3 regions of the Paenibacillus pedocola genome follow, and region 3 is predicted to be linked to each of the others. Evidence: riboswitches for the same ligand, from Rfam matches in the RefSeq annotation. Region 3 holds a riboswitch; each other region holds the start of a gene.
The links. A riboswitch is a leader RNA that binds a small molecule or an ion and turns the genes downstream of it on or off. The one in region 3 is predicted to bind cyclic di-GMP.
Positions count from the first base shown of each region.

Region 1 (8,284 bases), 660 kb from region 3:
AATCGGCTCTTTAATAGGAGCATTCAGCGATTCAAGACTCAAGGAATCCCAGGTCCACCAGTCGTACTTATCTTCCATACTTGAGGAATAAATACCGCGTGTAGTCCGCAGCTTCAGCTCGTTACTGCCCTGCACCAGCTGTTCCTTCGGGATATAGAGTTCATACGTTTTGCGGAAGGTATATTTGCTGTCCGTCCCGGCGACACCGGCAATCTGTATGATGCCTGACAGCTGATGATTGGAGAAAACACTCATTTGCGGAACGGATTTGTATGCATCGAGAATACTTACGCGAAATAAGACCCCGTTCGCCGGGATCTTATTCAAGTTATACGTAATAATCAATTCAGGGTTGGTGTCTCCCCGCAGGCCCGAAGGAACGCCTTTCAGCTCAACAGCCTTGGCTGCGGTAGAGACAGCATTATAAATCTTTTTAGCGTCTGAGGAACCGGAAGCTGCAAATTCTCCGGCAGATCCATCACGCTGACCCAGCTGCCACAGTACATTTCCGTCCGGTAAAGCCGGACCTGAATCAGCCGCTGAGGACAACTTAGTCATGTCTACCTCCACTTCGCCCCGCTTCGTTCCATCATCTCCGAAGACAGAAACGGACATAAGAAACAAGATGGTTAAAGCTGCAAATTTTAGTAGTAACTTTAGAGGTCTGGTTGTTTTTTTCTTAGTCCTCATTCCTTTGTCCTCGCTTTCTTCCGGGGTGTCTGCCCATAAGTCGTAAAGCCAGATTAGGTTACTTAGGGAGGGTTAATGCACTTTTGGGGATAATCCCCTGCTTCTGGCTGGCACTCTTCCATAATAAACGGATGTTGGCGTCCCCGCGGTTCTCATAGTACTCCACTTTAATATCATATGAGGTTCCGGCGGTAAGCTCGTTACTTCCCTCGCGTCCGACGCCGCTCTGCTTCTTCCAGCTGTCAATCACCAGTTTACCGTCAATCCAGAGCCGCACTCCGTCATCCGAAGAGGCCGTAAATGTATATTTCTCACTATATATCGGCATGATCGTTCCGGTCCAGCGAACCGAGAAGAGATCCTTCCCGAGGCCGACTGCCGGAGAGTCCCCGTGCCAGTTGAAGTCAATTTTGTTGTCATTACGGATCAGCTGTGCTCCGCCGGCCAGGTCTGTATTATTGAAATATTGCGCCCTTAATCCCTTGGTCGAAGCGGGAGGCTTCGTGTTCGGTTTACTAGCGAGCATAATAATATAATCATCGCGGGAAACGATATAATTATCATTCATAAAATTTTTGATTTTCTGCAGATCATTTTTTTCAGTCAGCATTTTCCCCCATGTCATGGTATATACCCATTTACTTTGGGTTTGAGACAATATAACAGGGTCTGGCAGCTCTCCGCTTTCCCCGATGCCGATAGGCTTTCCGTCTGCCAGCTTCAGCAGATTCTCATAATAGGACTGCTTGAAGTCATTGTTATATATATCTGCCGCCAAAATGTCTGCTTTTCCCGATCCGGGGAAATATGGCTCAAAATCATCCGACCATTCATTAGGTGCATTGGGGTTCCATACCCATAGCAGATTATTCAGCTTGTGCGTGTTTGTTAAACGGTTATACATGATGTCCCAGAGCTTAGTGAAGTTGTCTTTATTCCCCCACCAGAACCAGTCTCCGTTCATTTCATGATAGGGACGCCACAAAACCGGTACTCCGGCATCCTGAAGATCTTCCAGATACCCGGCAATCTCGTCAATATCGGCAATCAGATTCTTATATTGTGCTGTTCCCGGGGTCACATAGGCATCAAACATATCCTGGCTGAGACTCATATGCACATTGGACCATTCCGGAGAAGTGCCGGGCAGGTTCTGATGAAAGGTCATCGCTACGATGCCTCCGCCCTTATGCCATTTGATTGCACTGTTTACTACAGCCTTACGCTGACGCTTAATGGCAGATTCCGATTGATTATTGATGGCTCCAAGCTCATAGCCATGCAAAACAGCAGATTGCCCGGTGGCCTTTTTCAGCTTATTGTTGAATTCATCAGGACTCTCCAGATAGTCATGCTGTCCTGAAATCATGCCGTTTCCGCTGAGATTCGATAGATAGGTCAGCAAATCGGCCGCCTCCTGGGAAGCGTTAGGATTGATCGGAGTATTCACTGCTGCCGGGGTAACCACAGTCCGGGTAACCGGAAGGCTGCGTACCTCCGACCAGGGCAGTAAAGAGAGAATGAAGATTATAGGCAAAATCGTCGTAAATAGCCGGAACTTGCGGTTAGTGTTCAATGTTAACTCCTTTCTCCAGCCGTTAAACCTCTATGGAGCAAGTGACGGTTCCATTAGCAGGGCAGTCATTTTGCAGCCAACTGAGGCCTATAGCTTAGTAGCCCTGCTGGTAAGCAGGGCCCTAATAGGTGGACTTTTGAGGATTTAGTATTGTAACGGCTTAACCAGCATCAGTGACGGCGGTGATAGAACAGACTGCCGATCGCTTATTTTAGGAAGCGGAAGGTAGGAACAAGGCGCTTGACGGGACTGTCCCCTTTAATTGACTCGGGCTTTCCCACATCAGCTTCGCTCTTGCATCCCCTTGGTTCTCATAATATTCCACTTTAATATCATATAACTGTCCTGCCTGCAGGTTTATGCTTCCCATGCGTTCGGTTCCACTCTGCTTCACCCAGCTGTCGATGATGAGACTGCCATTGACCCAGACACGGACACCGTCATCTGAAGAGGTATAGATTTGGTACGTCTCACTATACAGGGGCTTAATTTTACCGCTCCAGCGTACGGAGAAGAAATCCACTCCGATCGCCGCATCCGGCGAGCCAAGACGCCAGTTGAGGTCAAGGACCGCGTCGGTACGTACTACAGCGGGAGTTCCCGCCAGCTGCATGTTGTTGAAATACTCCCCTTGCAGCCCGTTGGCTGCAGGTGCTGGTGCTGCTGTCGGCGTTGCTGTCGGCGCTGGCGTTGGTGCCGGCGTTGGCGTTGGCGTTGGCGCCGCTGTCGGCGTTGGTGCTGCTGTCGGCGTTGGTGCTGCTGTCGGCGCTGGCGTTGGTGCTGCTGTCGGCGCTGGCGTTGGTGCTGCTGTCGGCGTTGGTGCCGCTGTCGGCGTTGGCGTTGGTGCCGCTGTCGGCGTTGACGTTGGTGCCGTTGTCGGCGACACTGTTACTGTCTGCACCATGGCCAGCGAATTCGTCACCAATGATGATTCTGCAGTACTTATAGATGATGTGGAACTTTTCAAGAACAATGCGCTTGAAGGAACGGTTACTTTGGCCTGGCTGGGACTCTGCCACATCATACGGATATTGGCATCACCGGCATTTTCATAATATTCTACTTTAATGTCATAATACTGTCCGGCTTTCAGGGCAATGCTTCCGGTACGCTCGGTACCGCTCTGCTTCATCCAGCTGTCGATAACGGCTGTTCCATTCACATAAACACGGATACCATCATCCGATGTTGTATAGAATTGATAGGTTTCACTATAAGAAGGCTTAATCAGGCCGGTCCAGCGTACGGAAAAAATATCTACAGGCAATGAAGCATCCGGTGATGCCTGACGCCAGTTGAAATTAAGCAAACTATCATTGCGTACCAGCACAGGCGTGCCGGACAGCGTCATATTCTTGAAATATTCACCTGCAAGCCCGTTTACCAACGGTACCGGTGCCTGCAATGTATTTTCAGGTACAGGAGTCGGCGTTGGCGTTGCCGTTGGTGTCGCTGTCGGCGTTGCCGTTGGCGTTGCTGTCGGCGTTGCCATTGGCGTAGCTGTCGGCGTTGCCGTTGGCGTTGCTGTCGGCGTTGCCGTTGGCGTTGCTGTCGGCGTTGCCGTTGGCGTAGCTGTCGGCGTTGCCGTTGGCGTAGCTGTCGGCGTTGCCGTTGGCGTTGCTGTCGGCGTTGCCGTTGGCGTAGCTGTCGGCGTTGCCGTTGCGCCCGGGACTGTCCACGCCTTATATTCATCCCGGGTCAGGGTGTAGCTGTCATTCATAAAGCTTGTGATTGTAGTCGTGCTGTTGTTATCATAGAGCATTTTTCCCCAGTTCATCATATAAACGTAATTCTTCTGGTAGAGCTGCAGCTTAGCTGTACTCGGCATTTCACCATTCTCACCGATGCCGACCGGCTTACCGGCAGCCAGACTAACCAAGCTGTCATAATATCTATTCATATAATCATTATTGTATATATCAGCTGCAAGTACATCGACCTTATTCGCACCAGGATAGGTCAGCTCATAGGGATCAGACCAGGCATTCGGAGCATTCGGATTCCATACCCACAGCAGATTGTTAAGTTTATGATAATTAACAAACCGATCATACATAATATTCCAAAGATCAGTGAAATTGCTCTTCTTTCCCCACCAGAACCAGTCACCGTTCATCTCATGGTAAGGTCTCCAGAGTACGGGAACTCCTGCATCCCGCAGGCTTTTGAGTGAAACTGCAACTTTATCGAGGTCGGCAATCAATGCATTGTACTGTGCCGTACCTGGTGTTATATATTTGTTGAACTCTGCTTGTGTTAATGATTTCTGCACATTTGCCCAATCATACGTAGTGCCCGGCAGATTCTCATGAAAAGTCATTGCTACGATACCGCCCGATTTGGCCCAGTTGATAGCACTATTGACTACATTCTTCCGTTGCGTTGCAGCAGTGCTTTCCGATTGTCCGCTGATTACTCCAAGCTCATATCCGTGAAGTGCGGCATATTGTCCGCTTGTTCCTTTCAGCTTGTTGCTAAATTCATCCGGGCTCTCCAGATAGTCATGCTGGCCTGAAATAATTCCTTTTCCGGAAATAGAATACAGGTTACCAAGGAGCTTGACGGCTTCAGCTGAAGCGTCCGGATTAACTGGCACAGCTGTACTTGAAGCTGCTTTAGCCGGGGAAGGTGCAAGTCCTAGTCCAAGCGGTACTGCGGACAAAAACACAGCCAGAGACAACACGGCGGACAACAGACGAAACTTACGGTAAGTTTTCAAAATGATCTTCCTTTCGGTAGCCAGGCTGCCACTTTTAAGAGGCCCTATAGCTTTGCGTCCCTATCTTTCGAGTAGGTTTGCCTTTGTCGTTTTGGAAGGATTTCTCCTTCTTACCGTAAGTATCGACTCTATTAAGTTGTAGGTTTATAGCAAAAATTAAGATTTCTTAATAAATGGTTCTTAATACCTGTTTTGGATTTGTAACAATTGGTTAAATAGATTATTTAGGCCTACGAAATGAACTGTTGTAATGCTATATCCTTCCAGTCCAAGGTGATTCGGATATTATCCTCTTCCACCAGCTCAGATCCGGTCTGCACTTCGATAAACTCCACATCCGTCAGCGCAAGGATCGCATGTTTGGTGCCTTCAGGGATGCGAACCACATCGCCCGCCTTCACATTATGCATTTTCTCGTTAATCACAATGCTGGCTTCCCCGCTTACAAAGGTCCAGATTTCACTGCGTTTGCGGTGCAGCTGGTAGCTGATGTTCTTGCCCTCTTCAATAAAAATCCGCTTAGTCAGGACTTCATTGCCCTCATCGTACTTCACATAATCAATGACCTTGTAATGGCCCCAGCGGCGTTCCTCGAACATCGGTCTTTGCTCGTAAGACTTCAGCACTTCTTTGATCCGTGGACTTTCCGCTTTATGCGTAACCAAGATGCCATCCGGGCTGGCGGCGATAATTAAGTCCTTCGCCCCGATGACTGTAATCGGAATATCCAGCTCATTGATCAGGCAGGTTCCCTCAGAATCGGCAGTGACAACACCTTTCCCTACCAGATTGCTGCTCATTTCTTCAGTCAGTGTATTCCAGGTACCCAGATCCTTCCAGAAGCCTGCATAAGGCTGAACCACGATATTCTCCTCTTTTTCCACCACTTCGTAATCAAAGCTGATGGAGGCAAGCAGTTTATACTGCTTCTGCAGTTCCTCGTAGTTAAGCGGCAGCCCTTTGCGCTGCAGAATATCAAGCAGATAACCTAAGCGGAAAGCGAACACCCCGCAATTCCAAAGGGCTCCTTTGCTGATCAGACCTTCGGCTTGTACACGGTCAGGTTTTTCCTGGAAATGGCTCACTTGCAGATATCCGCTTGTTCCCGCCTCAGCAGTGGTAGGGATGATATATCCGTATTTCTCTGACGCATGTTCAGGAACTACGCCCATCAGCGCCAGATTTGCGCCGCTTTCCTCCATTGTCTGCTCAAGCTGGACTACGGTATCGAAGAATGAAGCTTCCACATAGGGATCAACAGGCAGGATAGCGACTGTTTCGTCCGGAGAAACACCGGCCATCGAATACAGGTAAGCTGCTGTCAGCGCTATGGCCGGGAACGTATCACGGCGCTCAGGCTCAACAATGATCGGAACCTCGCTGCCAAGCTGGCTCTGAATCGATTCCACCTGGCTGCGGCCAGTTGCCAGATAAGACGAACCTGTCATGCCCGCTTCCTCAAGCTGTCTCCAGACACGCTGTACCATAGATTCCGGTTCACCCGTCGGGCTTTCCAGTACCTTCAGAAATTGCTTCGAACGTGAATCGTTGGACAAAGGCCAGAGCCGTTTACCAGAACCGCCTGATAGAAGTACCAGTTTCATAAGTGAACCCTCCTATTTATGTGTTGTCGCGAAAATATCGGATTGTTATTAGTTCGCTGCGGACTGTGGAAAGCTGGAATGCTCCTTACAGAATGCCCTTTGCTGCGCAGTATTCCTTAAGGTCTCACTGTTATGAGAGTCACTGCAAAGAATGTTTGGACTTTCGGCCGCTGTTGTCTGCAGATTTCCTGATTTATACCGCTGTTCGCGGTTGAAATCCGCAGACAAAGGCGGACACTATGTTCCTACAGTTCCAAAATTCCTCTCCGTTCCATTCCATAACAGCTTACGATTAAGAACTCTTGCTTGACTGAGCGTTCTGGAAGAATCGCATCTTTTTGCTTACTTTGCCCGCAGGCTGGCTCCCTGCTAAAGATCTGGATTGCCGCTTGTTGTAGCGGCAATTTAAGGGCAAGGAGCGGAGCGGCAGCTAAAGCTGCGCTCAAGAGCAGCTCTGAATTAGATCGCCCCGGCGACGCTTGGGGAATATCCGCTCAGTCCGCCCATCTGCGGGCGACCGACCGAGTGGTACTCCAGCCCGGTGCCTTCGATCTGCTCCTTGGAGTAGACGTTGCGGCCGTCGATCAGAATCTGGCGGCGCATGCTGCCTGCCAGCAGATGCAGATCGATATCCTTGAACTGGGCCCAGTCGGTCAGCAGGCAGATGGCGTCGCTGCCTTCGGCCGCCTCTTCAGCAAGGCCGCACCAGCGCAGCTGCGGATGATCATACCCTGCTCTGAAGTTATCAGCAGCAATCGGGTCATACAGCTTCACTGTTGCTCCTTCCGCCACCAGAGCTTCGACGATTTCCCGCGCTGGAGCTTCGCGGACATCATCGGTATTCGGCTTAAAGGCCAGCCCCCAGATACCGATAACTGCGCCGCGCAGGCTGCCTAGCGATTCATGGAGCTTCGAGATGATCATGAACCGCTGGTCCTTGTTCACCTCAACCACCGATTTCAGCAGCTTGAACTCGTAATCGACGTTACCGGCGATTTGGATCAGCGCATTGGTATCTTTCGGGAAACAGGAGCCTCCATAACCGATGCCGGCCTGCAGGAACGAGGAACCAATTCTACGGTCCATTCCCATACCTTCCGCCACCATGGTTACATCAGCTCCCACTTTTTCGCAAATGTTGGCAATCTCGTTAATAAACGAAATTTTGGTTGCCAGGAATGCGTTCGAAGCATATTTAATCATTTCCGCACTGCGGATATCTGTTACGAAGACATTTTCCGTGAAGCCCTGATGAAGCTGGCGCATGGTCGGCTCAAGCTGCGGATTATCGAGGCCGATAACGATCCGGTCCGGATGAAGGGTGTCGCGGATTGCAGAGCCTTCACGCAGGAACTCGGGAGCGGAGACAATATCGAAGGGATGATTCGTGTGGGAAGCGATGAGGTTGCGGATTTTCTCATTCGTGCCAACCGGAACAGTCGACTTGGTCATGATGATTTTGTAGCCTTCCATCGCCTGGGCAATTTCCGTAGCGGCTCCTTCGATATACCTTAAATCCGCTTCGCCACCCGGTAAAGAAGGTGTACCCACAGCCAGAATGACGATATCTGAGCGGCGCACCGATTCCTGAAGATCCGAAGAGAAGGATAATCTGCCCTCCCGGAGATTCATCTCAATCAATGCCTCGATCCCCGGTTCATAGATGGGGGATTCCATCCGGTTAAGCTTGCTGAT
Region 1 is NZ_CP134223.1:1,094,501-1,102,784, reverse strand. It holds gene QU597_RS04740 (discoidin domain-containing protein) at 1-558, opposite strand, end outside; gene QU597_RS04735 (glycosyl hydrolase) at 749-2,266, opposite strand; gene QU597_RS04730 (PA14 domain-containing protein) at 2,478-4,985, opposite strand; cyclic di-GMP riboswitch class I at 4,998-5,077, opposite strand; gene QU597_RS04725 (sugar phosphate nucleotidyltransferase) at 5,216-6,589, opposite strand; gene QU597_RS04720 (UDP-glucose dehydrogenase family protein) at 7,049-8,284, opposite strand, start outside.
Region 1: another riboswitch for cyclic di-GMP. It lies ahead of QU597_RS04730 (PA14 domain-containing protein); the one in region 3 lies ahead of QU597_RS01900 (anti-repressor SinI family protein).

Region 2 (8,284 bases), 260 kb from region 3:
AGAGCTTCTTTGTCGATCTGGGCCAGAGCAGACAGCTGGAACGTGTAAATGTATTCGGCGGTGTAGGCACCGGCAAATTCAAGCTGGAATTCAGCGAGACTCCGGATACCTGGAGCAGTCCGCTGGACGTGAATGAGGAAGTGGGGAATGTATTTATCTGGAAAAGCCAGCCTTTGAATGTAGCGGCAAGATATGTGAAGCTGACCGTTACTTCGCCTGGCTTTACCCTGAATGAAATGGCCTTCTATGAACAAGGAGGAGGCAAAACTCCGCTTCCCGTAACCAGTGTCACTCCGGATGCCGCAGCAGCTGCCAAAAGAGGCGAGCCTGCGAATCTGTTCGACGAACAGTCTGTCATCCCGGAGAACTCCAATTTTATGAACAGTACGTATTTTGATGAGATTTATCATGCGCGCACAGCATACGAATATTTCCACGGTATTGTGGCCTATGAGAATACCCATCCGCCGCTTGGCAAAATTCTGATCGGAGTGGGGATGGAGCTGTTTGGCGTAAATCCGTTTGGCTGGCGGATTATCGGCACCCTGTTTGGGGTTGCCATGCTGCCGCTGATCTATATCATGGCTCTGCGGTTATTCCGGAAAAGCCGTTACGCCGCGCTTGCCGCCGGACTGTTCGCACTTGATTTCATGCACTTTACACAGACACGCATCTCGACAATAGATGTCTATGGCGTCTTCTTCATCATGTTAATGTTCTATTTCATGCAGCGCTATTTCACAATGAACTTTTACCGCGAACCGCTGCGCCGGACACTGGTCCCGCTGTTCTGGTCCGGTCTTTTCTTCGGCATCGGCGTCGCCTCTAAATGGATTGTGCTGTACGGCGGTGCCGGGCTGGCTGTTATGCTGGCTCTCTCGCTGTTCGAGCGTTATAAGGAACATGCAGCAGCAGGACGTGTGCTCGCGGAAGGCAAGCTGAGTGATCAGGAGGTCAAGACCGCCTGCCTTACAGCAGACAGAACCTTCTGGAAAAACACCGTCATTACACTGGCAAGCTGCATCGTGTTCTTTGTAGTCATTCCTGCCGTTATCTACGGATTGTCCTTTATCCCGGTGCTGTCCGTTACGGCCGAGGGGTACACGATTAAGGGGCTGATCGAAGCCCAGAAAAATATGTATGACTACCACAGCCAGCTGGTGGCTACCCATCCGTTTGCCTCTTCCTGGTGGGAATGGCCGTTTATGAAACGTCCAGTATGGTTCTTTAGCGGCGGCGAAGGCTTGCCTGAAGGTCAAGTAAGCAGTATTGTCACTATAGGCAATCCGTTGATCTGGTGGACCGGAATTTTCGCTATGCTTGGTGTGGTTTATCTTACCGTGAAGCGTAAAGACAAGAGCCTGTACATGCTCTGGATCGCCTTTTTCTCGCAATACGTGCCTTGGATGCTCGTTCCGCGTGAGACGTTCCTGTACCATTATTTCGCTATGGTGCCGTTCATGATTCTTGCGATTGTATATGTAATGAAGCTGCTGGACAGCAAATATCCCGAAGCCAAGTATATCCGATATGCTTATGTAGCCCTTGCGGCACTGCTCTTTATCCTATTCTATCCGGTGCTGTCGGGTATGCAGGTGAGCGGCGATTATGTCAACACTGTGCTGCGCTGGTTCCCTTCCTGGGTGTTCTAGGAGCCAGCCGGTTTTATAATTACCATACTTTTAGGAGGAACAAGGGTGAAAGCCAGATACAGTGTAATTGTCCCGATGTACAATGAGGAGGAGGTCATTCAGCATACGTATGAACGTCTCCGAAAAGTAATGGACGAATGCGGCGATTCCTATGAGCTGGTCTTCGTCAACGATGGCAGCCGGGACCGTACAGCTGAGATTATGCGCGGTATCAGCAGCCGGGACGAACATGTCAAGCTGATTGACTTCTCGCGCAATTTCGGCCATCAGGTCGCTATTACGGCCGGGATGGATTATGCCGAGGGGCAAGCGGTGGTTGTCATTGATGCGGATCTTCAGGACCCGCCTGAGGTCATTTTGCAGATGATCGCCAAGTGGAAAGAGGGCTATGAGGTAGTCTACGCCAAGCGGCTTAAGCGCCATGGGGAGACACTGTTCAAAAAAGTGACCGCCAAGCTCTTCTACCGTTTGCTCAGCAGCATGACGAGCGTTGAGATTCCTACGGATACCGGCGACTTCCGGCTGATTGACCGCAAAGTATGCGATGTGCTGCGTGGACTGAAGGAGAAGAATCGTTATGTCAGAGGTCTGGTGAGCTGGGTGGGCTTCCGGCAGACGATGGTTGAATATGTACGGGAGGAGCGGTTCGCCGGAGAGACTAAGTACCCGCTGAAGAAAATGATCCGGTTTGCGCTCGACGGCATCACCTCCTTTTCACATAAGCCGCTCAAAATAGCCTCATATATAGGCTTTTTCCTGTCCTTCTCCAGCTTCCTGTACCTGTTCTTTGTATTGTTTCAAAAGTTATTTACTTCCTGGACGGTTCCCGGCTGGGCTTCCATAGTGGGTGTCAATTTACTATTTAACGGTATCGTGCTGATGCTGCTTGGGGTAATCGGAGAATATATCGGACGTATTTATGATGAATCCAAGGATAGACCGCTCTATATCGTGCGCGAAACCAAAGGCTACCGTGACGGAGAGCATGATGAAATGCGAGAGGACAATGACGATGGCAGATAAGAGGCTGAACGCGGGGGTTATCCAGTTTTTAAAATTCAATGCCGTAGGGCTGCTGAATACGCTGATTGATTTTGCAGTATTTACCCTGCTTCATTCACTGGGGATGATCAATACCCCGGCACAGATCATTTCTTATAGTGCAGGAACAGCAAACAGCTTCTTTTGGAACAAAAAAGTGACTTTTCGTGACCGTGACGCCGTTAAGGCTGGATCTGACCGGCTGCAGCTGGTGAAATTTATCGTACTCAATCTGGTGGTGCTTGGAATATCAGTGCTGCTGATGCATCTTCTGACAGACAGCTTCGGGCTTCAGGTATTGATTGCCAAGGTGCTCGTTACGTTTGTCACTGTGATTATCAATTTCTTCGGAAGCCGCATGTGGGTATTTTAAGACAAATATTAGAACAGGGCTTGCCCGGTTCCAGACTAACGGGGTGATGTATATGCGGAAGTTTTCCTATTTGATTATACTGGCCGGAATCCTTGTCATGCTGTATCCGAAAGCGAACGAGTGGTATAACGACAGACAACAGGATAAATTGCTGAAAGAGGCCGAACAGGCTTATAGTGAGATAGCCCCGACCTCTCAGCCGGATCTGGAAAAACCGTACGCAGAGGTGACTCAACTGCTCACAGAGGAATCAGCAGATGAAGAACAGGTGCAGCCATCAGCACAGCCCTCCCCGGAGATTAAGGTGGGCGGTAAGATCATCGGAATTATCCAGATTGACCGGATTGACTTGAAGCTGCCTGTTTTAGAGGGGGCGACCAAGTCTAATATGAAGCATGCTGCTGCCCATATGAAGGAGACGGCTCCGCTCGGCGAAGTCGGAAATGCAGCTATTGCCGCTCACCGGTCAAGAACTACGGGAAGACTGTTCAACCGGTTGAATGAAGTGAAGATTGGAGACACAATCTCGATCAAAACGAGTACAAAAGAGTACCAATACGAGGTTTATGATATTTCCGTAGTAGAGCCGACGGATGTATCGGTGCTGAATGGAGATAACATTAATAAAATCCTTACTCTGATTACTTGTGATCCGCTGGTAAATCCGACACACCGCTTGATAATCCACGCAAAATTGTCCTGATTTGAGGCTAAGGAGCTGTGACCCGAATTATGAAGAATTTTAGTGGAAAATGGTAGGAATCTAGCAATTTGGGGCTTGTATATAGATGACAATATGATACTATATAACTATAAAAGCTATACACGATAACGGCAAACCTATCGAAAGGTAGGGACGCAAAGCTAGAGGGCCTTCCCGAAAGGATGGCAGCCAGCTACCGAATGAGGGGCTTTTTTTGTTTGCTTTTTTGAGAGAAATCTAGCATTTATTGGTAGATGAGAGAACAGATAAAGCTGCAACGATAACGGCAAACCTATCGAAAGGTAGGGACGCAAAGCTAAAGGGCCTTCCCGAAAGGATGGCAGCCAGCTACCGAAAGGGGTTTTATCCAATGAAAAAGTTCTATTTTATGTTATTAACGTTGTTTGTCGTAGTCACTTCCGTTCAGACAAGCCCAGCTTCAGCTGCAACTGCAACTACGGGCTGGTTAAATACAGCGAAACTGGATCAGGGCGTTGTCGAAGTTTCCTATGATGTCCCCGCAGACAAGCGTATCAAAGTCATGATCACTAAGGATGGCAACAGCTACACCTACAACTTATATGCTTTTCAATCCACAGAATCCTTTCCACTGCAACAGGGGAATGGCACATATAAAGTATCTATTCTTGAGAATACAAGCGGCAACAAATATAAAGTAATTTCTTCCGAAAATGTAGAACTTAACTTGAGCAATGCCAACGCCGTATACCTGAGTTCCGTACAGAACGTCAAATGGAGCTCCTCCGATAAATCCATCCAGAAAGCTAAACAGCTTACGCAAGGCCTGACAACAGATGAAGCTAAAGTAACAGCCATCTATAACTACATTGTTGCAAATGTGAAGTACGACTACAAACTGGCTGCAACTGTAACGCAGGATTATATCCCCAAGAACGACAACACATTGCTCACCAAAAAAGGGATCTGCTACGATTATGCTTCGCTATTTGCAACCATGCTGCGCAGTGAAGGAATCCCGACTAAATTGGTAATGGGCAATACCAGTTATGTTTCAACGTACCATGCTTGGAATGAAGTATTGCTTAACGGTAAATGGGTAACAATCGATACAACAGTTGATGCCGGGTTGACTAAGAACAGTAAAGAAACAGCATTGATCAAAATAGCAAGCAAATATAGCGCTGCAAAATTCTATTAATAATTCATTATATAAACCCCAGACAATACGTGAGATAACCTGCTTAAGGATTAAGCAGGTTATCTTTTTTAGTTAAGGGGGTTGCTTTTCAATAGGTATCTGCGGTATTATAGGTAAGCGTTGTTAGAGCGCACGAAAGTTTGACTGAAATGACCGAATAAGAAATTTCAGAAAAAGCTTGCGTTTCTAAATCAAACGTGATATATTATAAGAGTTGCTGGTGGCGAGCTAATCGACACTGACAACGAGCTTGATCTTTGAAAACTGAACAACGAGTGAGTATCGGAAATCACTTCGGTGAGATCCGAAATTAGAGAATGCAAATTCTCGTCAGATGTTTCAAAATGAGCAATCGCTCTTTCTAAATACCAATTTGGAGAGTTTGATCCTGGCTCAGGACGAACGCTGGCGGCGTGCCTAATACATGCAAGTCGAGCGGAGCTTATCCTTCGGGATAAGCTTAGCGGCGGACGGGTGAGTAACACGTAGGCAACCTACCCCTCAGACTGGGATAACTACCGGAAACGGTAGCTAATACCGGATAATTCCTTTTCTCTCATGAGAAAAGGATGAAAGGCGGAGCAATCTGCTACTAAGGGATGGGCCTGCGGCGCATTAGCTAGTTGGTGAGGTAACGGCTCACCAAGGCGACGATGCGTAGCCGACCTGAGAGGGTGAACGGCCACACTGGGACTGAGACACGGCCCAGACTCCTACGGGAGGCAGCAGTAGGGAATCTTCCGCAATGGGCGAAAGCCTGACGGAGCAACGCCGCGTGAGTGATGAAGGTTTTCGGATCGTAAAGCTCTGTTGCCAGGGAAGAACGTCCGGTAGAGTAACTGCTACCGGAGTGACGGTACCTGAGAAGAAAGCCCCGGCTAACTACGTGCCAGCAGCCGCGGTAATACGTAGGGGGCAAGCGTTGTCCGGAATTATTGGGCGTAAAGCGCGCGCAGGCGGCTATTTAAGTCTGGTGTTTAAACCTTGGGCTCAACCTGGGGTCGCACTGGAAACTGGATGGCTTGAGTACAGAAGAGGAAAGTGGAATTCCACGTGTAGCGGTGAAATGCGTAGATATGTGGAGGAACACCAGTGGCGAAGGCGACTTTCTGGGCTGTAACTGACGCTGAGGCGCGAAAGCGTGGGGAGCAAACAGGATTAGATACCCTGGTAGTCCACGCCGTAAACGATGAGTGCTAGGTGTTAGGGGTTTCGATACCCTTGGTGCCGAAGTTAACACAGTAAGCACTCCGCCTGGGGAGTACGGTCGCAAGACTGAAACTCAAAGGAATTGACGGGGACCCGCACAAGCAGTGGAGTATGTGGTTTAATTCGAAGCAACGCGAAGAACCTTACCAGGTCTTGACATCCCTCTGAATCCTCTAGAGATAGAGGTGGCCTTCGGGACAGAGGAGACAGGTGGTGCATGGTTGTCGTCAGCTCGTGTCGTGAGATGTTGGGTTAAGTCCCGCAACGAGCGCAACCCTTGACTTTAGTTGCCAGCAGGTAGTGCTGGGCACTCTAGAGTGACTGCCGGTGACAAACCGGAGGAAGGTGGGGATGACGTCAAATCATCATGCCCCTTATGACCTGGGCTACACACGTACTACAATGGCCGGTACAACGGGAAGCGAAACCGCGAGGTGGAGCCAATCCCAGCAAAGCCGGTCTCAGTTCGGATTGCAGGCTGCAACTCGCCTGCATGAAGTCGGAATTGCTAGTAATCGCGGATCAGCATGCCGCGGTGAATACGTTCCCGGGTCTTGTACACACCGCCCGTCACACCACGAGAGTTTACAACACCCGAAGTCGGTGGGGTAACCCGCAAGGGAGCCAGCCGCCGAAGGTGGGGTAGATGATTGGGGTGAAGTCGTAACAAGGTAGCCGTATCGGAAGGTGCGGCTGGATCACCTCCTTTCTATGGAGAATCGTTTCCTGCAACGGAAACATTCAAATCGGAAGCTCAGCTTCCAAAACTCAGGTTTAGGCCTGTTACTCACTCGTTGGTCAGTTTTGAGAGTTTAAGCTCTCAGCAGTACCTTGATCCTTGAAAACTGGATACCGAAACGAATTTGCGTTTTAGAATATTCCTTTAAGCTGAACTTGTGTAAACAAGTTTCAATTATAGCGATGCTGGCGGTTTCCTTCGGGAGAACGCATTGGTTAAGCTAATAAGAGCACACGGAGGATGCCTAGGCGCCAGGAGCCGACGAAGGACGTGGCGAACAACGAAACTGCCTCGGGGAGCTGTAAGCAAGCTTTGATCCGGGGGTGTCCGAATGGGGAAACCCAGCTGTGGTAATTCGCAGTTACTCACATCTGAATACATAGGGTGTGTAGAGGCAGACCAGGGGAACTGAAACATCTAAGTACCCTGAGGAAGAGAAAACAATAGTGATTCCGTCAGTAGCGGCGAGCGAACGCGGAACAGCCTAAACCAAGGGGCTTGCCCCTTGGGGTTGTGGGACGTCTCACATGGAGTTACAAAGGAATATGGTAGGTGAAGAGGTCTGGAAAGGCCCGCGATAGAGGTAAAAGCCCTGTAACCTAAACTGTATTCTCTCCGAGACGGATCCCGAGTAGTGCGGGGCACGTGAAACCCCGTATGAATCCAGCAGGACCATCTGCTAAGGCTAAATACTACCTGGCGACCGATAGTGAAACAGTACCGTGAGGGAAAGGTGAAAAGCACCCCGGAAGGGGAGTGAAATAGAACCTGAAACCGTGTGCTTACAAAAAGTCAGAGCCCGATCTATGGGTGATGGCGTGCCTTTTGTAGAATGAACCGGCGAGTTACGTTTAACATGCAAGGTTAAGGTGAGAAGCCGGAGCCGCAGCGAAAGCGAGTCTGAATAGGGCGATTTAGTATGTGGACGTAGACCCGAAACCGTGTGATCTACCCCTGTCCAGGGTGAAGGTGCGGTAACACGCACTGGAGGCCCGAACCCACGTATGTTGAAAAATACGGGGATGAGGTGGGGGTAGCGGAGAAATTCCAATCGAACTCGGAGATAGCTGGTTCTCCCCGAAATAGCTTTAGGGCTAGCCTCGGTGAATGGAGTGGTGGAGGTAGAGCACTGATTGGGTGCGGGGCCCGCAAGGGTTACCAAGCTCAGTCAAACTCCGAATGCCATTTACTTCTTGCCGGGAGTCAGACAGTGAGTGCTAAGATCCATTGTCAAAAGGGAAACAGCCCAGACCATCAGCTAAGGTCCCCAAGTGTGTGTTAAGTGGGAAAGGATGTGGAGTTGCACAGACAACCAGGATGTTGGCTTAGAAGCAGCCACCATTGAAAGAGTGCGTAATAGCTCACTGGTCGAGTGACTCTGCGCCGA
Region 2 is NZ_CP134223.1:687,222-695,505, forward strand. It holds gene QU597_RS03015 (phospholipid carrier-dependent glycosyltransferase) at 1-1,652, shown strand, start outside; gene QU597_RS03020 (glycosyltransferase family 2 protein) at 1,698-2,675, shown strand; gene QU597_RS03025 (GtrA family protein) at 2,665-3,066, shown strand; gene QU597_RS03030 (class D sortase) at 3,119-3,769, shown strand; cyclic di-GMP riboswitch class I at 3,890-3,970, shown strand; cyclic di-GMP riboswitch class I at 4,045-4,125, shown strand; gene QU597_RS03035 (transglutaminase-like domain-containing protein) at 4,140-4,949, shown strand; rRNA gene QU597_RS03040 (16S ribosomal RNA) at 5,320-6,867, shown strand; rRNA gene QU597_RS03045 (23S ribosomal RNA) at 7,111-8,284, shown strand, end outside.
Region 2: another riboswitch for cyclic di-GMP. It lies ahead of QU597_RS03035 (transglutaminase-like domain-containing protein); the one in region 3 lies ahead of QU597_RS01900 (anti-repressor SinI family protein).

Region 3 (8,284 bases):
ACGCAGCTGGATCTTGTGCATGCCGAGAATGCCGACCTGCGGGGTATTCAGGATCGGTGTAGAGAGCAGGGAGCCGAATACGCCGCCGTTTGTAATCGTAAAGGTACCGCCCTGCAATTCCGGAAGACTGAGCGTGTTAGCGCGGGCCTTGGCGGCCAGTTCGCCGATCTGCCGCTCGATTTCCGGGAAGCTGAGCCGGTCCGCATCACGGACAACCGGCACAACCAGTCCTTCCTTGGCGGATACAGCGATGCCGATATCATAGAATTTCTTAATCAGCAGCTCCTCGCCGTCAATCTCTGCATTCAGCAGCGGATAGGCTTTGAGCGCACCGATGACAGCCTTGGTGAAGAAGGACATGAAGCCGAGTCCGACATCATGCTTCTCTTTGAAGGCATCCTTGCGCCGTTTGCGGATGTCGAGGATGGCGGTCATGTCCACCTCGTTGAAGGTGGTCAGCATGGCCGCGGTCTGCTGCGCTTCAACCAGGCGGCTGGCAATCGTCAGCCGTCTGCGCGACATGCGCTTGCGCTCCACGGCCTTGCCGTCCTGCTGCGGCGCTGCATTAGCCGCAGCGGGCTTCGCTGCCGCAGGTGCAGCCTGCGGCGCCGGAGCGGACGGCGCAGCGGCCCCCTGGCCGGCTGCGCCATGGCCGTTCACATCGGCCTGGCCAATCCGGCCGATGGGGTCGCGGGCACTGACCTCGCCGAGGTCGATGCCCCGCTCCCGGGCCAGCTTGCGCGCCCCCGGCGAAGCCAGGGCCGCAGTGCCGGCAGCCGCGCCTTCGGGAGCGGCTGGTGCCTGGGCAGCGGCGGCCGGAGCCTCCGCTGCCGCTGGCGCAGCAGCGGGACTTGCGCTGCTGGCTGCAGGCGCCGCCTCGGGCTGGCTGCCCCCGGCGGCCTGCGGTGCAGCGGCTTCGCCGGCGCTGCCGATCACGCCGATCGCCTCGCCTACGGCGACGTTCTCGCCAGCCTGGCGGAGGATGGCGGAGATGACGCCATCCTCCTCGGCACTGATCTCAAGATTGACCTTGTCAGTTTCAAGCTCGGCCAGCACATCGCCCTGACCGACGGTGTCGCCTTCCTTTACCAGCCATTTGTAGATCGTTCCTTCGGAAATCGATTCGCCCAGATCGGGTACTTTAATTTCGGACACAGGCCGATACCTCCCCAAACTTAATAGTTTTCATTATCGTGACACCGTCCCCGGATTAGGAGGACGGCACAGGCGCTTGTACTTGCGAGTTCGATTTTAGGGCTTCCGTAACGATGCGACGCTGTTCGAAGCTGTGAACATCGGCATAACCGCTGGCCGGACTGGAGCGTTCCGGACGGCCGATATACTGTACCGAGACATTCTGAGGGGCGATATTCCGCAGCCGTGGCTCGGTATAACTCCAGGCACCCATGTTCTTCGGCTCTTCCTGTACCCAGATAATCTCCTGCAGCGAGCGGAAGGAGTTCAGGTGGGCCGCCAGCTCCCGTTCCGGGAACGGGTAGAGCTGCTCCAGCCGGAGGATATGGAGCCAGGACCAATCCCGGTCTCCCGCGGCTTCAAGCTCAGTTTGCAGATCAATGGCTACCTTGCCGCTGCAGACCACCAGGCGTTTCACCTCGGCGGGCTTACTGCCCAGCAGCGGCTCCGGCAATACAGCCTGGAAGCCTCCGGAGGCAAGCTCGGATCCGGGAGAGGTGCTGCGTGTGTTGCGGATCAGACTCTTCGGTGCCATGATTACCAGCGGCTTGGCGTCAGGCTGCCCGCACAGAGCCGCTTGGCGGCGCAGCAGATGGAAATACTGCGCAGCAGTGGTCAAGTTCGCTACGGTCCAGTTCTCTTCGGCAGAGAGCTGCAAAAACCGTTCCAGACGGCCGCTGGAATGCTCCGGCCCCTGTCCTTCATAGCCATGAGGGAGCAGGATAGCCAGATTGCTGCGCTGTGTCCATTTGGCCCGTCCGGCGGAGATGAACTGATCAATAATGACCTGCGCGGCATTGGCGAAATCACCGTACTGGGCTTCCCAGAGTACGAAGGTCTCCGGGGCGAACACATTATAGCCATACTCATAGCCCAGCACCGATGCTTCCGAGAGCGGGCTGTTGTATACCCCGAAGGAAGCGGAAGAGGATGTGAGCTGATGCAGCGGAGAGAAGAGGGCCCCTGTCTCGCTGTCATGCAGTACAAGGTGGCGGTGGGCAAATGTGCCGCGCTGTGAATCCTGTCCGCTGAGGCGGATCGGGGTACCGTCCTTCAGGATGGTCGCGAAAGCCAGCGTTTCGGCCAACGCCCAATCTACCCGCTCTCCATCCTTGAGGGCATCCTTGCGCCGCTGGAGAATCCGCTCCAGCTTCGGATATACCTTGAAGCCGCGGGGTGCAGTCAACAGCTCCTGGTTGATCTCCTGCAGGCTGCTGAGCGGAACTGCTGTAGTGCGCGGAGCCTTGGATTCCACATCAAGCGCCACTGCCGTTTTGGACTCTGCATTTTTGTGCTTGCCTTCTTTCATAGACTCAAAGGCTGCCTGCAGTACGCTTTCTGCCTCAGCATTCATCCGCTGCACATCTTCCGCCGAAATAATTTTCTCGCTCTGCAGCCGTTCGGCGTACACTTTGTAGACCGTCGGGTGATTCCGGACTTTACTGTAGACAATCGGCTGAGTGGTATCAGGGTCGTCCATCTCATTATGGCCATGACGGCGGTAGCCGATCAGGTCAATTACGAAATCCTTTTTGAACAGATTGCGGTAGCTACTTGCCAGACGGACGGCTGAGATACAGGCTTCCGGATCATCGGCGTTGACATGCACAATCGGAATTTCATAGCCCTTAGCCAGGTCGCTGGCATAGTGGGTAGATCTGGAATCCTCGCTTTCCGTCGTAAAGCCAATCCGGTTATTGACGATAATATGCAGGGTGCCGCCATTCTGATAACCTTTCAATTTGCCGATATTAAGTGTTTCCGCAACGATACCCTCACCCGGGAAAGCGGCATCCCCGTGCATAAGAACAGCCATAGCTTTACTCGTGTCCAGCTTCGGCAATCCCGGTGTGCTCCGGTCCTCCTGGGCAGCACGGGTGAAGCCTTCAACCACGGGATTCACGAATTCCAAATGGCTCGGGTTGTTGGCCAGCGTGATCCGCGTACGCACGGTTTCTCCCTGTCTTACTGCACGGTCTGCACCAAGATGGTACTTCACATCGCCGGTCCAGCCGTAGTTGATGCCCATGGAACCTTCGGATGGAAACAGCTCTTTATTCGGGGAGTGATGGAACTCTGAGAAAATAATATCATACGGTTTGCCCAGAATGTGAGCCAATACATTCAGGCGTCCGCGGTGAGCCATCCCCATCAGGATATGCTCTGCACCGTCATGGGCGGCCGCACGCACGACTTCATCCAGCATCGGTACCAGGGCGTCATTGCCTTCCAGGCTGAAGCGTTTCTGGCCGACAAAGGTTTTGTGCAGGAAGGTCTCGAACTGTTCCACCTGAATCAGCCGGTTCAGCAGCTCCTTACGTTCACTGTTGTTCAGGGGAGCAGGGGAGCTTGTGGATTCCGCCTGACTGTTCAGCCAGCGCAGCTCCTTCTCGTCATGCACATGCCCGAATTCATAGGCGATAGTCCGGGTATAGGCCTGAAGCATGCGCTGAACGGCATCCCATGCGGTCTTGACATCTCCCGGAGCGTTCTCCCAGATCAGCGAAGCAGGCAACGCCATCAGATCTTCACGGGTCAAATCATAGGTTTTATAATCCAGCCACTGGGCCATAGGGTTCTCCCCCCGGTCCAGCGGATCAATGTTGGCGGCCCGATGGCCATGTATGCGAATATTAGCGATCAGCTTCGAGGCTCTTACAGCCTTTTTCAGCCACTCTGCATCTCCTGATACGGAAGGCTGCGGTACCTGGGTCGTATCCGGATCCAGTGGAGGAGGGCCGGAGGTGGTAAAAAGATCGCGGTAGTTAGGTTCTACTGAAGATGGATCATTAACGAACTGCTCATATTTCTCTTGAATATAACCCAAATTCGGTCCGTAATAATTGCTCCAAACGGATTCATTATAAGGTCCTTTGGCTGCCATGAATACATCCTCCTAACGGATGAACCCCACATGCGCCCAAACAGCACCGGCGTTAGGTGGAGCTACGATGTTTGCGGTTTCATTCCTTATCCTATTGTGCTACTTTAGGGGCGGCTAATCAATTCATACTTTGATCTATTCCGTTCGCAAAACGGCATGATTCAGCCTACAATTGATGCGGAACGATCATATGTTTTTTTAGTGTTTAAAATTCTAAAAAATGGGTATATGGTTTAATAAATATCTAGGAAAATAGTTTCATATCCGTTTAGGTCCTAAGGGGTAGAATGGAGTGAATGCCTATTTGAGTTACACAAATTATTACAAATTCAAGCTGCTTTTTTCAAATTCTTTTCATTTAAAATTTCCACAAAGCGACACATTTTTTGAGCAAGGCATTATATAATGTTATTGCGGATAACGGTTTCATGAATTCTAGCCAGATCCTTTCATGTGAAGGATCCAGTAAAGGGTAAACCTCGCCGAAAGGCAGGGACACAAAGTCTCGGGTCTAATGTAGAAATACTACGACGGCCGGACTGCCTGGGGACGCAAAATCTTAGGAGGAGATTTCTTGGATATGTCCAACCAGGGGAATGATGGGGAACTGCAGGCAGTTGATCTGGATTTAGAATGGGTATATTTGATGATGTCGGCTAAGAAGGCCGGCCTCAAGGTGGATGAGATCCGCCAGTTTTTAAGTGAAAAAACGTTGCAGGTAATGTGAGATGGGGCTGACCGGACGATACATACAGAAAAGGGCACAGCGAAAGAGATGCTGTGCCCTTTTCTGTATGGCCGGGAAGGGGAGCGTCACTTAATCCTTCTGCTCCAGCCGCCATTTCTGATAATCCAGAAATTCCTTGAATTCCCGTTTACTTATCCCTGAAGCCATAGCTTCCTGTACGAGCCGGAACCATTCTCCGTCGAGTGAAGCCTCCTGTGATTCCAGGGGTTCGCCATACAGCAGTGCATGAATAGATACCTGAAGCGCATCGGCGATCTTTTCGATGAATTGGATAGAGGGGTTGGATTGAATATTTCTTTCCACATTGCTTAGGTATGATTTCGCCACGTCAGCCTTGTCCGCCAGCTCAGATAAAGACAAACCCTTTTCCAAACGGAGATGGTGGATACGACTTCCCATATTATCTGGCACGATTAAAACGCCCCTCCGTTACTTTTTGTTATCAGTATAGCAAATTTTCTCATAGCGGACAAAAATCATTGTTTGATCGTCATCAGCTGAGGTCCCGTCTATAAAAAAGGCATATCCAGCCCGGGTTAGGGAAGGATATGCCTTTTTGGTAAGCTTACCTCGACTATTTAAGTTCTCCTAAACCTTGTTTAGCATTGAAGGTCCAGGTAAGGTCCAGTTTATCTCCCTGGAATACGTTCTGATCCTGACCGTTGTCTACAAAGACGAAGGCTACCTTGAAGACCTTGGATTGTCCGGCTGTGATACCGCCAGGCAGAGCGCCGGTGCTGATCAAATCATAGTTAGCCGTATTTTTCAGATCCTTCAGGGAGATTTCCCCGATGACAAAATTGGTGATGTCGCCGCTGACATAAGTATCCTTGAGAAGTTTGACTTTGAAATGGTCACCCAGATCCTGTCCCGCGTTATTCGTACCGGCATCGGTTACCGTGTAAGCGCTAGCCAGTTTCAGCTCCTTGATATCGAGTGAGCCGCTGTTTTGCAGAGTGAAGTTACGGACGGCGATGTCACCAGGCTTGAGGTTGCTGAGGTTAACGATTTCCGACGGGCTGGTATTCAGATCCAGTGTTCCTGCTGCGAAGGTAGCTGTGCTCTGCGCAGTATCGCTGAAGTAAGCGAACGTTCCTCCTCCGATTAAAGACAATCCCAGTGCCGCCGATGCAATACCCAGACCCAGTGTTTTTTTGATACCCATAATATAAATTCCTCCTCGGTTATGTTTTTATTATTGAATAGCAGGGTTTACTTGAATTCGCCGGCTCCCTGGCTGGCTTCGAAGTTCCAGGTAAGCTTCAGCTTATCGCCTTGGTAATAGTTTTGCGGCTGGAAGTTTTCTTTGAAGGCAAATTGAACGGTGAGCTTATCCTCGGTACCCGCTTTAATGCCTGATTTTTCCCCTCCAAGCAGCGTACCCAGTATTTTTCTGGCTACGAGATCCGGGCTCTGGCTCTCCAGATCGGCGAGCGAAATGATAAGAACCTCCGGCTGTTTTTTGTCGTTGTTATTCAGGAAAGTAACGATAATATCATCCTTCAGATTATGGCTGCCGTTGTTGTTGTTCGTGTCCGTCACTGCGGATGAAGTCTTCAGCAAGACCTTGGGAATGTCGAGGGAGCCGTCATTTTTCAGTTTGAAATCTCTGGTGATCAGATCGCCAGGCTTCAGATTGCTGAGATCAACAATGACAGCAGGGTCAGAGGTGAGGCTAAGAGTTCCGTTGTTAAATGCAGCTGTGCTCTGGGCGGAATCGCTAAAGTAAGCGAAAGTGCCTCCGCCGACAAGTGTCAGGCCAAGCGCTGCGGAAGCAACGCCGAGACCCAGTGTTTTTTTAATATTCATTTGTTCATCCCTCTCTCATAGATCTTTTTGGCAACAGGTGTACCTTTAATTATTGTGACTCCGCGTTTCGTAAACGGGAGATAACAATCAGTTATTGAAGCGGCATGGTTTCGGGGCCTGCCGGCGCGGCTGCGGCGCTTTTCTTTTCAAGTGCGGAAACGGCCTTCCAGGAGGTATAGAGTGCATAGAGCAGCAGCAGGAGACCCGGTATGATCATCAGCATGACACTGCCTGCCTTCGAAACCGCGAAATTCATCGCGTACCCCACATAAGGAACCGTTACTCCGGTATATTGCCCTACGACATTCGTTGAGCTGACCGCAGCCGAATCCGCAGCATCATTGTTATCGCCTTTGGTTGTGTAGGTGGCCTCACCCGTGGCAGTGTTTACAGTGGCGTCGATAACCCGGTGGGTGATCAGAATATTCTCAGGATTCATAAATGTGATGACGTCGCCCTTTTGGAAGCGGGTCATATCGCCGCCAGGCTTGATAGCAACGATGGAGCCGGTATGGATGCCGGGTTCCATGGAGCCGGATAAGACGGTTTTGATCTGATAGCCGAAGAAAGCCGGTTCGCCGCCGGAAGCTTTGGAGATCACTACGGCAACCACCACAAGCAGGAAAACAAGGGACATCAGCAGGGTCAGTGCTGTACTGACTATTTTTTTAATACGCATTATTCATCGCCGCCTTTACTGGGTTCTGTGACCGGAACGGGAGAAGCTGCGGGAAGTTCCGGTACGGTATTGTCATTTTCGGTTATGTCCTGAACAGGCACTGCTGCCGGTGTTGGAGATGGATCGGGTGTATCCGCGCCGGAAGCAGGGGCGTCTGGGGCGGCAGTGTCTGGGATGGCCGCGTCTGGAGCGGCGCTGTTGTCCGGCGCCGGCTTATCCTCTACAGGCTTATCTTCTGCCGGCTTGCCGTTGTCCGGCACCGCAGGGACGGTTATCTCTGGGTGTCCTTCTCCCGCTTCAACAACCGGGGTCTTGTCATCAGCAGGATCTTTATCGTCCTGCTTGCCGTCGTCAGCTTTTTCCGCCAATGCTTCTTCCTGAAGCTTTGCCTTGGCATCTGTGATTTCCAGCTGCTGATTGTGCAGACTGCTTACTGCCGAGGACAGGCTGCTCCGGGTAGAGGTCAGATCAGCATTCAGCTGCTCATAGGCCGCCTGCAATTCGGCAGAAACATCAGGCTGTGCTTCATATGCTTTGGCCACGAAGTCAAGCAGCCCGCTGCCGCCGGAAAAGCGGGAGTGTTCCTGCCCGAGGAATCCGCGGTCAGGATTGCCTGGCGGCAGCGCACTGCCGGCTGTATGAATGGAGTTCAGATAGTCCATAATTTGGTTGTAAGTATCCTTGAGCGGTTCGGACAATACTCCGCTTTGGGCTGAATCCTGTTGCATTTGCCCGAAGATCTGTGCATCACGGATTTCCAGACAATTGGGTTCAAGTTGGAGCATATAACCCCAGGCCTGATGCAGAATAGCTGCCGCATTGCTGGCCTCCTGCAAAATCTGCTGCCAGATCCCGAAGTTGGTGTTGAGCTGTGCATCTATTGCCGCAATGGCGGAATTGGCAGAGGAAATCTGTGCTGCTACAAGCTCTTCAGCCTGATCCAGCTCATCCTGAGACAGTGCTGAGAGGT
Region 3 is NZ_CP134223.1:431,154-439,437, forward strand. It holds gene odhB (2-oxoglutarate dehydrogenase complex dihydrolipoyllysine-residue succinyltransferase) at 1-1,155, opposite strand, end outside; gene QU597_RS01895 (2-oxoglutarate dehydrogenase E1 component) at 1,211-4,078, opposite strand; cyclic di-GMP riboswitch class I at 4,540-4,625, shown strand; gene QU597_RS01900 (anti-repressor SinI family protein) at 4,659-4,805, shown strand; gene QU597_RS01905 (helix-turn-helix domain-containing protein) at 4,896-5,225, opposite strand; gene QU597_RS01910 (TasA family protein) at 5,401-5,991, opposite strand; gene QU597_RS01915 (TasA family protein) at 6,039-6,635, opposite strand; gene sipW (signal peptidase I SipW) at 6,727-7,314, opposite strand; gene QU597_RS01925 (prolipoprotein diacylglyceryl transferase) at 7,314-8,284, opposite strand, start outside.